DNA from 3 places in the Ochrobactrum sp. AP1BH01-1 genome. Region 3 is predicted to be linked to each of the others. Evidence: predicted binding sites of a transcription regulator. Region 3 holds the regulator's gene; each other region holds the start of a gene.
What was found. The regulator PhoB, encoded in region 3, activates phosphate uptake and scavenging genes when phosphate is short. The targets are predictions, from matches to a motif close to TGTCATNNANCTGTCAT.

Region 1 (3,774 bases), on a different contig from region 3:
CTGGTATTGTAGATATGACTCGGTTTCGCATAGATTTCCGGGGACCTGCTTTCCGCAATGTCCTCGGCTACACTTTCGGCCACTGGCGAAGTCAGCCCCTGCGGCTGACGCTGATGATAATCGGCATGCTGCTCGCAACAGCCGCAGATGTCTTGACACCGCTTTATTCCGGGCGGCTCGTCGACGCGCTTTCGCTGGGCAATAACGGTGCATGGGACGCCGCCATTCACGCGCTGATCGTCCTGCTTGCGCTGGGTGCGCTCGCGCTGATCACTCGACAGCTGACCTTCTATGTCATCACTGACTTCACCTTGAAGATCATGAGCGACATGGCAGCAAGCTCGTTCCGCAGGCTGCAGCGGTTCTCGACCGACTGGCATGCCAATGCCTTTGCCGGATCGACGGTGCGTAAAGTCTCGCGTGCCATGTGGGCGCTCGACCTGCTCAACGATACGCTGATCGTGGCGCTGCTGCCATCGATCCTGATGCTGCTCGGCTCGGTCGCGCTTCTCTCGTGGTACTGGCCGCTGATGGGCCTGCTGGTTGCCATCGGCTCGGTGCTGTTCATCGTCTGCACCATCGTGATCTCGCTCGGCTTCGTCGCCCCTGCGGCAACGCTTGCCAATAGCTGGGACACGCGCATGGGCGGCGCTTTGGCCGATGCGATTTCGTGCAATGCCGTCGTCAAGGCATTCGGCGCGGAAAGCCGCGAAGATGTGCGTCTTGCCAAGGTCGTGACCAAGTGGCGCGGCCGCACGCGCCGCACATGGCTGATCGGTACGCTGAACGGCTTCATTCAGGGTGCGAACCTCCTGGTAATGCGCGGCGTGGTCATTGCCTTTGCGCTCTATCTGTGGAGCCAGGGCAAGGCGACCGCCGGCGACATCACCTTCGTCCTGACCGCCTTCTTCATGCTGCAAGGCTATCTGCGCGATGTGGGCATGCATATCCGCAACCTGCAGCGTTCGGTCAACGACATGGAGGAACTGGTCGATATCGAAGCGCAGCCTTACGGCATTGCCGACAAGCCGGGTGCTCCGGCCATCAAAATTGGAAATGGCGAGATCACTTTCGATCACGTCACCTTCCATTACGGCAATCACGATGCGGCTCTCTATCGCGACTTCTCGGTCAGGATCGAGGCTGGCGAACGCGTCGGTCTGGTCGGGCATTCGGGTTCGGGCAAGACGACCTTCGTCAAGCTGATCCAGCGGCTTTACGATGTCAGCGGCGGCGCGATCCGCATCGACGGGCAGAACATTGCCGATGTCACGCAGGCATCGCTCAGATCGCAGATCGCCATCGTGCAACAGGAGCCGATCCTGTTTCACCGGACGCTGGCCGAGAACATCGTCTATGCCCGCCCCGGCGCGACACAGGCGGAGATCGAGGAAGCTGCGAAGCTTGCAAGCGCACACGACTTCATCAGCCGTCTGCCGAAGGGCTATGCGACGCTCGTCGGTGAACGCGGCGTGAAGCTGTCGGGCGGTGAGCGCCAGCGTGTCGCCATTGCCCGTGCGTTTCTGGCAGATGCACCGATCCTTATTCTGGACGAGGCCACATCGAGCCTCGATTCAGAATCGGAAGTGCTGATCCAGCAGGCGATGGAACGGCTGATGGTGGGCCGCACGACGCTTGTCATCGCACACCGGCTTTCGACGGTTCGTGCGCTTGACCGGCTGCTGGTCTTCGACAAGGGCAAGATCCTGGAAGAAGGCGACCATGACGCGCTTATCCGCAAGCCGGGTGGCATCTATCGCCGCCTGTTCGAGCGGCAGGCACTGGAACTGACCAAGGGACTGGAAGACGTCATTTCGTAATCCAGAGCGGGATGCTTCCATTGACAGGGCCGGATAAATTCCGGCCCTGTTTTTTGTAACTGTTTGTTTTTTCGCATGTCTTTTCACCTGAACCGTTTCCCGCTTTCGGGAGACATGCTCCATTCATCATCCATTCAGATCACGGTGCGTATCAGGCGCACCTCAAGCGTGCCCCAAACGTGAGTTGACATTTCCATGACGGAAATGTGACAGGCTTTTTGTGAAATATTGGGAGTGAGTGAGTAGAACATGCCGGGTGTGATGGAAAATGCTGCTGAGCGACGCTGGAGCGACGGCGCGATTTTCGGGCCTGCCCGTATTGCCTGGCCGCTGCGCCTGGCCGTCATTGCGCTTGCTTCCGTCGTGCTTTCGACCTTGCTGGTTTTCGCCATCGAATGGATCGTGCGAGGCTCGTTCACCGAAACGATGCAGTTCTTCCGCACCCCGCACAAGCCTGCATGGACGACCGTAGCGCTTTTCGTCGTCGTGCTCACCGCAAGCGACGCCATTTTCGGGCGCATCCATTATGGCTTCATTGTTGTCGGGCCGCTGGCGCTGATTGCAGCCACGACCGCCCGTGAGAAAAGCCTTTATCTCGGTGACCCGCTTTACCCGAGCGATTTTCTCTATGCCCGTCAGATCGTCGACCTTCTGCCGCTTCTGGTGCGCGACCGCCCGTGGAGTGCCCTAGGCATAGCCCTGCTGCTCATTGCCTCGGCAGCATTGATGATCACCGTGACGCTGTTCTGGTGGCGGCGTTTCGATCCGATCCCGTGGAAAGGGCGTATGCTGCGCCTCGCCTTCGCGCTGCCGCTGCTGGCCTGGTTCGCGGTTATTTCAGACTATGCCAGCTTCTCGCTGGCGCGCGACCGGCTGCGCATTCTGCCCATCATGTGGGACCAGAAGGAAAATTACGCGCATAACGGCTTCACCATGGCCTTTATCCTCAATGTGCCAATGGCTACCGTGTTTGCCCCGGAAGGCTATTCTCCCGAGGCCATTGCCGCCATCGAACCGCCTGCGCAGCTGATCCCGGCCGCCTTCGACAGCAGCAAGCCGGACGTCATCATGGTGATGAGCGAATCCTTCTGGGACCCGACGCGCCTTCCGGGCGTGGCTTTCAGCGCCGATCCGATCCCGACAGTCCGGGCGGAACAATCCGGCCATGTCTTCTCCCCGGAATTCGGCGGCATGACCGCCAATGTCGAATTCGAGGCACTGACCGGCTTTTCCAAGGCGTTCCTGCCTTCGGGCAGCATTCCCTATCAGCAATATATCCGTCGCCCGCTTCCCTCCCTTGCCAGCTTTTTCAAGGATCAGGGCTATGCGACGCGCGCTATCCATCCCTATCGCCAATGGTTCTGGAACCGCGGTCCCGTCTATGAAAGCATGGGCTTCGACCGGTTCATGTCGGAAGAAAACATGCCGCCTCTGGAAAAGCGCGGCGCGCTGGCATCCGACGCTGCCTTGACCGATGAGATCATCCGCGAAGCGGATTCCATGGATGCGCCGTTCTTCTTCTTTGCCGTCTCTCTTCAGGGACATGGCCCATACGAGGCCAACCGCTATCCGGATTCCAAACTTGACGTGCAGACCGACGGTGGCGAGCATACCCGCCAATCGATCCGCTCCTATTCGCAAGGCGCCATGGATGCCGATGCGAGCCTCGCACGGCTGATGGACTGGGCGTCCAAGCGGGAGCGCGAAACCATTCTCGTCTTTTTCGGTGATCACCTGCCGCCGCTCGGGCCCGTCTATGTCGAGACCGGCTTCATGGCGAACCGGGTCGCAAGTCGCACGGCACCTGCCGCCGATATGATGCTGCAGCATGAAACCCCATTGGTTCTGTGGTCGAACAAGCGCGGCGCCGAGCGGGGAACGGGTACGATCAGCCCGGCCTTCCTGCCGCTGCACATTCTGGACATGGCCGGGATGCAGCATCCCTATTACACCG
Region 2 (3,774 bases), on a different contig from region 3:
GAAGCCCGTCGCCTGCACGTTGTCGGAATGGGAAATGACGAATTCTTCGTCCTGCGCGGGCGCGGTCACATCCGTATCGAATTCGCGCACGCGCAGAGCGCGGTCACAAAGCGACATCGACATCGCCTTGCGTTCGCTCTGGCCGAACACCAGCCCATAACCGCGTGTAAACTGCGGAGGCTGCTTGGCTGAACCCTTGAACTGGTTGACCATCTGGCACTCGGTCAGCTGCACGCGACCGAGCGAAACAGCAAAGCCAAGTTCCGGCACGTCGAACTCGACCTCGACTTCGCCGATGCGGATTTCGCCAACGAATGGGTGGTTGTTGCCATAGCCGCGTTGAGTGGAATAGCCGAGCGCCAGCAGGAAGCCCTCATCGCCACGCGCCAATGCCTGAAGGCGTAAGTCGCGCTCCATCGGAAATGTCCACGGTTCACGGGTCAGGTCGCCCGGCTCATGACCTTCGGGCAACGCACCATCGTCCTCGATCATCCCGTTGACGCCGAGAATATCGGTCACGCGGGGCGTTTCTTCCGGTTCGGCAGGGCGCGTTTCCGGCTCCGGCACAGCCACATCCCCGGCCAGTTCCGGATCAAGCAGCCGGTGCGTGTAATCGAAGGTCGGCCCCAGGAGCTGGCCACCCGGCAGATCCTTGTAAGTCGCCGAAATGCGGCGCTCGATCAGCATTTGCGCCGTTTCCATCGGACGGGAATAGCCGAAGCGCGGCAAGGTGGTTCGATAGGCGCGCACGAGGAAAATCGCCTCGATCAGATCGCCACGCGACTGGCGAACGGCGAGCGCGGCCAATTCACGGTCATAGAGCGAACCTTCGGCCATGACGCGATCGACCGCCAGCGCAAGCTGTTCCGCGATCTGGTCGAGACGCAGCGCCGGGACCGAACGGTCACCGCGACGGCGATCATCGAGAAGACGGTGGGCATTGCGGATGGCCGTTTCGCCACCCTTTACGGCAACATACATGATCAGCCCTCCAGAGCAGAAATCCGGGTTGTGCGGGGAAGTGCTGCGACGGCGCCGTCGCTGACCAGAACAAGATCAACGCCGAGCGGATATTGCGCACCGTTCTCGCGCCATTGTTTGACGAAGTCTTTCGGCAGCCCGTCGACGTGGAGCACACGCTCACCATCGATGCCGGGGCCTTTCAGCACATAGCCCTGCCCGTTGTTCAGCGATGCAACGGCGAGAACCACGGTCGTTGAGCGGTCGGGAAACTCGGCATCGCCCTGAGAAAACTCAACCAGGGACGGCAGTAGCGATACATTGCTGATCAGGGCGAATTGCGCGGCACCAGCATTATCGATACGTGGCGCGCCGGTGTGGAAAGTAAGCCACGCAGTTGCGCTTTCCTGGGCCGTTATAGCTGCATCGCACCAGACCGTCGCATCGTGATCAAGCAAGGTGGCTGCAATAACACCCAGTTCCGGGGTCAACGGCTGTGGCGGTGTGGCTGCACGGGCAAGCGGATAGATGCGGCCGGGATTAGCCATGGCGTGCATGACGGCGTGAAAAGCCGACTGGGCATCGGTTACCGGATCGGCAAAACCGCCCTCGAACGCCGATGAGGCACCATTTACAGAAGGTGAAGGCAGCATCAATTGTCTCCCCGGACCATTGTGAAGAAATCGACCTTGGTAGCGGCAGCTTCGCCGCGCAGCGTGGCGTCGGCATCGTCCTGCTGCTTGCGCAGAACGTTCAGCACTTGCTTTTCAACCGCGTCGCGGTGGTTCTCATCCAGCCACAGCGCATCGAAAAGAGCGGCAAGGCGGGCCTTTTCCTGATCGCGGCCAAGCGCATACGAATGACCGACCGAACCATCGGAGAGCCGTACCGTAGCGCGCGTTACCGTGGCTTCGCCCACATTGAAGGGAGCGCCGCCACCACCGATGCGACCGCGCAGCATCACGAGGCCGGTTTCCGGCCCACGCAGAACTTCAAATTCAGGCTTGTCGGACCATGCTTGCCAGAAGGCTTCCAATTCTTCGCCGCTCGCACGCGCAAGAACTGCCATGCTTGCCTGCCGCGCAATCTGCACTGCATCCGGCGCCTTGTCGCTTTCAGTGGCGGAACCGGTTCCGCCTCCCTTCGCATTTTGCTCCGTACCGTACATGAGCTTCCCTGCCCTGTTAGTTCCAGAGTACGCTTCGACCCGATTGCATCGGACCGGCGCTCTGGAGTTTGCTTTGAGGTACATCGGGCCTGAAAATGGTTTCCTGCCGTTTCGGGATGCACGCTCGTTGACTTGATCTCTCATATTGTCTAGTTATATAGACAACTATACAATACCAGAATGAATACACCCTGCCAATGACAGGACGATGACAGTTGATGACAAAGACCAGGCGAATTGAGAGAAACAGCGGCGTGGCTATCTGGCGGCAGATTGCCGATGAGATACGCGGCGATATAAGGGCGGGGAAGCTTGCAACGGGCGCACGCATGCCCGCCGAGATGGAACTGGCCGACCGGTTCGGGGTCAACCGGCATACGGTGCGCAGCGCCATCGCAGCGCTGACGCAGGAAGGCGTGCTGCGCGCCGAACAGGGTCGCGGCACTTTCGTCGCCAACGCGAAGCGGCTCACCTATCAGATCGGGCGCCGCACCCGCATTTCACAATCGCTCGCTTCGCAGGTGAGCGACATGAAGGGCACGCTGCTCGCTTCCGGCATAGTGCCCGCCTCTTCCGATGTGGCTGAGGCTCTCGGGATCGAAACCGGTTCGCCTGTGACGCGGCTGGAGACCTTGCACAGCGCTGACGGGCGTCCGGTTTCCCGCGCAACGCTGTGGATCAGTGCCGAACAATTCCCGGAAATTGCACAAGCCTATGCCGAAAGCGGTTCCATTACAGTGGCTTTCAGAAAAGCAGGGATTGCCGATTACTTCCGCAAGTCCACAATCATATCCGCCCGTCATGCGGATTCGGACGATCTGAAACATCTGAAACTTTCGCCGGGCGCAATCGTGCTGACCGCAAGGGCAATCAATGTGAACACGCATGGCGCGCCGATCCAATATTCGCTCACGCGATTCTCTGCCGACAATATGGAATTCTTGATCGACACCTATTCTGGCGATCCGCAGATGAATGACATGAACTGAACCGAGCCAGCGCCAAACATATACGACGCCTCCAATCCAGACAGGGGTACCCTGATGACCGTTACTATTTTTCACAACCCGAAATGCGGCACCTCACGCAATACGCTGGCGATGATCCGGGCCAGCGGCGAAGAGCCTGTCATTGTCGAATATGTACAGAATCCACCTACGCGGGAGCGTCTGGTCGGGCTGCTGGCGGCAATGAATTTGACGCCGCGTGAACTACTACGCGAGAAGGGCACGCCCTATGCCGAACTCGGCCTGTCCGATCAGAAATGGACCGACGACGAGCTGATCGACTTCATGATGGCCCATCCGATTCTGATCAACCGGCCTATCGTCGAAACACCGCGCGGCACCCGGCTTTGCCGTCCTTCCGAACTGGTTCTGCCTCTTCTGGCAACCCCGGTTGCTTCCTTCACCAAGGAAGATGGCGAGCAGGTCACATATGAGGACAAATCACGCTGACGGTTTCAGCCAGCGGAACCGCTACTCGGGCCAGTGCTCCCTGACACACGACTGCAATAGAAAAGGCGCTGCAAAACAGCGCCTTATCGCATTTCACTTATAAACTGATTTACACGCGTTCTCAGAACGGAATTTCGTCATCCAGATCACGGGAGAAGCCGCCGCCGCTGCCGCCGCCCGAAGACGGGC
Region 3 (3,774 bases):
GTTACCAACCCGGCTCCGGCCTTGTAGGCATGTTTGGCGATGAGCCGGACCAGCGGCAACGCGACGACGGGTGCCGTAATGACGAGATCCTGCCCCTCGCGCAATTGCAGACCGACACGAACGGCGACTTCCGCAAGACGTTCGAGTTTCACCGGATCGATGACTGGATTCAGCTGTTCATGAGCCATGGGTGGAAGACCTCTTTGGATATGGAATCACCGGCAGTTTATCAGACGGCATAATTTCACCACCTTTTTTCCTGCCTTTTACGCTATAGTATTCTTGCGGTCAGTTGCAGAGAAAGCAGAAAGCAATGAATAAGAAAGTGCTTATCTTACTGGGCGTTACCGGTGTTCTGGCCGGCTGCGTGACGATGACGCCCGAACAGCGTCGCGCAGCAGACGAGCAGACTTGCCAAAGCTATGGTTTCAAACCCAGGACCGACGCTTTCGCCAACTGCCTCATGCGGCTCGACCTCGATCGCAGGGCCGACAGGCGAGCGTGGCAGAACCAGGCCGATTTCTATGATGCTCCGATGGTCATCTACCGTCCAGTCTACCGGCCCTGACACCTTCGCTGAAAACGACTGCTGCCCTGAAAGCAAAACGCCGGTCTGGTTGAACGAGACCGGCGTTGCAGATTGTCGATTGTAAAAGCGCTGATTATAGCGGCGCTTCCGGCCGGTCCTGAGACAGGAGAAGCGCGCCGATCGCGTCGGCCTGCTTCTGGCTTGCGAGGGCATAACCGAGCGAAGCCGATTGCGGAGCAGAAGTATCGAACTGCGACTGGTAGGAGGCCACCTGCACGGGCTGCTGCTCCTCTCGAGCCGCCGCAATACCGCGATGACGGGCCAGACGGTCACCACGAGCCTGTGGACCGGCACCGGTATTCTGTTCTGCGTCCTGAGCCTTTGCAGCTTCTGCGAGCGCCACCTGAACGGTTGGCTCTGTTCCCGGAACCGGACCAGTCTGCGGCAGGGTCACGTCGTAGGATGCATCCTGCGGAACGGAAGGCGATTGCGGTGAATAGGCGAGAGCAAGGTTGTATGGTTCCTGCGGGACCGGATTTTGCAGCGAGCCGTCGCGATTGCGCTTTTCGTAGAAGGAATTGCCGCCAGCAACGAGCACATAGTGCATGTTGTTGTATGGGAACCTCAGGCCCGCCGTGTGGAAGAACATGGCGTTCTTGAGCTTTGGATGACGCTGGCCCTTCAACACTGCGTCGGCAGTGGCCTGAACATCGGGCAGCGCTTTGGAATCCATCTTGCGGGTGAGAACACCGGGCGCGAACTGGTTCTTCTGGCCGACGACGCCGCAAATCGTATCAGGATACCGGCCCGATGCGAGACGGTTCATGACGACGGTGCCGACAGCGAGAAGCCCATCGGAACTCGAACGGTTGGACTCGAAGAACATTGCGCGTTCAAGGCATTCCTTGTCACGTGCCGTGTAGGTATAGGTCTTCACGCCATTGACGGACTTGACATGGCTTGCCGCCATCTTTTCCGAATTGGCTTTTCCCGTGTTTCCGGTCGTCGTACAGCCGGTGACCGCGAAAAGCGCGACCAGCAGCCCGATAAGAACGGGCAATTTCCACTTCGCGGCGCGCGTCAATGGCTCAATCTCATGTTAGGACCCTTAACTGATCCAGTCATCCACTCAGGCGAATACATCTGAAACGATGCATGCGAATGTCTGACTGCGGTGCAAGTCAAAGAGGACGAAGATCAAAAATCACACGCCCTACTGTCGCTCAATCGAATTCAAGGTTTTGGAATTTTTAGGCCAAAAAAAGGCGAAGGGTCAAATCCCAACGATGATGGAAGCGGTTGGACAGCCCGCAAACAATTTCGAATCGATAATGCGAATATGCCTACAACCCCTTAAAATATATTAATAATTTCTTAACGGGAATTGCGAATTCAGGTAAGATATTGATTTCATGGGATTCAAATTCTTTCAATACACGCCTTATCGCTGCCTTAATTCGCTTCTTCTTGGACAGTTTTTCAATCCACATTCCCAGTGCTTGAAATGATCTGCGGAAATTCTGTTTCCCGTGGGTTCCGCCTATCCCTTTCAACTTTGGAGACACATTTGTAACAACGTGTGAAATCGGGTGACTGGCGCCGGTTTTCGGCCATGCCAATGCGAATCGGGTCAGCGAACCGCGTGAGTGATCACCAGCAAGACGACCCGCCACGAGGGACGTGGCGGGCCGATCAAGAGCTGTATTTGAGAGTTTGAATGACTGTGTCGATCAACCGAAAGAATAACCGGCGCCGCGAACGGTGCGGATCGGATCGAGCGCACGACCGACATTGATCGCCTTGCGCAGCCGTCCGACATGGACGTCCACCGTGCGATCATCCACATAGATGTCGGGCCCCCAAACGCCATCCAGAAGCTGGCTGCGCGAGAAGACACGGCCAGGCGACATCATGAAATATTCGAGCAGCCGGAATTCCGTCGGTCCGAGACGGACCTCCTTTTCCTTGCGGTAAACACGATGCTGCTGACGGTCGAGAACAAGATCGCCCACTTTCAGCACATGGGAGAGGATACTCGGATTGGACCGGCGCAGCATCGCCTTGACGCGCGCCAGAAGTTCCGGCGTTGAAAATGGCTTTACGACATAATCATCAGCGCCGACGCTCAAGCCGCGAACACGTTCGCTTTCCTCGCCCCGCGCCGTCAGCATGATGATCGGCAGGCGTTCGGTTTCCGGCCATTGGCGCAAGCGGCGGCAAAGCTCGATGCCCGAAACACCCGGCAGCATCCAGTCGAGGATGAGCAGATCCGGCACATTCTCGCGCAATGCGATTTCGGCCTCGTCGCCGCGCAGCATTGTATCGACCTGGTAGCCCTCTGCTTCAAGATTGTAGCGAAGCAGAACGCTCAGCGCCTCTTCGTCTTCTACCACAGCGATTTTGGGTGCCTGTGACATCCAGTATTTCCCTATCCAAATTCGGCGGGCGGTGGATACAATCCCCCCAATCGACCGCGTGCCGCCGCGCTATTCACACATTCTCAACCGCAGGACTCCGAGGTCCGGTCGGATGCAGTTCAGGGTTTACGCGCCTCATCCACGACAATACCGTGGCTCAGGTCTTCCTTGGGTCGCTCAGCCGGCATTTGCAGGCCGGTCACGATGTAATAAACGGTTTCCGCGATATTGGTCGCATGGTCGCCTATGCGCTCGATATTCTTGGCGCAGAACAGAAGATGCGTGCAGGCGGAGATATTGCGCGGATCTTCCATCATGTAGGTAAGCAGTTCTCGGAACAGCGACGTATACATGGCATCAATCTCGTCATCGCGGTCGCGAACGACGTTGATCTGCTGCACCGAACGCGATGCATAAGCGTCGAGAACGTCTTTCAGCTGGGTCAGTGCCAGTTCGGCCAGCGTTTCCAGACCGCGATAGAGCTTTACCGGCTGGCGCGATTCCGAAACGGCAGCAACACGCTTGGCAATGTTCTTGCCGAGATCGCCGACGCGCTCCAGATCGGCTGAAATACGGATCGAGCCGATGATCTCGCGCAGGTCCACGGCCATGGGCTGGCGCTTGGCGATGATCATCACGGCCTTGTCGTCGATCTCGCGTTCGCTGGCATCCAGAATGAGATCGTCGGAGATGACGCGCTGTGCGAGCGCATTGTCCGCATTGACGATAGCGGTGACCGACTGCTCGACCATGCGTTCTGCATGTCCGCCCATTTCGGCGATCTTGTGGGTGAGAAACTTCAATTCCTCATCATAGGAGCGAACGGTA

Region 1: J9800_RS11420 (LTA synthase family protein) is a predicted target of PhoB. The motif match lies at 2,016-2,032, and genes of this name have one in related genera.
Region 2: phnF (phosphonate metabolism transcriptional regulator PhnF) is a predicted target of PhoB. The motif match lies at 2,326-2,342, and genes of this name have one in related genera.

The regions. Positions count from the first base shown of each region.
Region 1 is NZ_JAGPOU010000003.1:164,173-167,946, reverse strand. It holds gene J9800_RS11425 (ABC transporter ATP-binding protein) at 15-1,820, shown strand; gene J9800_RS11420 (LTA synthase family protein) at 2,070-3,774, shown strand, end outside.
Region 2 is NZ_JAGPOU010000002.1:297,476-301,249, forward strand. It holds gene J9800_RS06800 (carbon-phosphorus lyase complex subunit) at 1-981, opposite strand, end outside; gene phnH (phosphonate C-P lyase system protein PhnH) at 984-1,613, opposite strand; gene phnG (phosphonate C-P lyase system protein PhnG) at 1,613-2,128, opposite strand; gene phnF (phosphonate metabolism transcriptional regulator PhnF) at 2,344-3,117, shown strand; gene arsC (arsenate reductase (glutaredoxin)) at 3,172-3,585, shown strand; gene ssb (single-stranded DNA-binding protein) at 3,707-3,774, opposite strand, start outside.
Region 3 is NZ_JAGPOU010000005.1:284,067-287,840, reverse strand. It holds gene J9800_RS19210 (aminopeptidase) at 1-188, opposite strand, end outside; gene J9800_RS19205 (hypothetical protein) at 314-568, shown strand; gene J9800_RS19200 (cell wall hydrolase) at 663-1,613, opposite strand; gene phoB (phosphate regulon transcriptional regulator PhoB) at 2,260-2,946, opposite strand; gene phoU (phosphate signaling complex protein PhoU) at 3,066-3,774, opposite strand, start outside.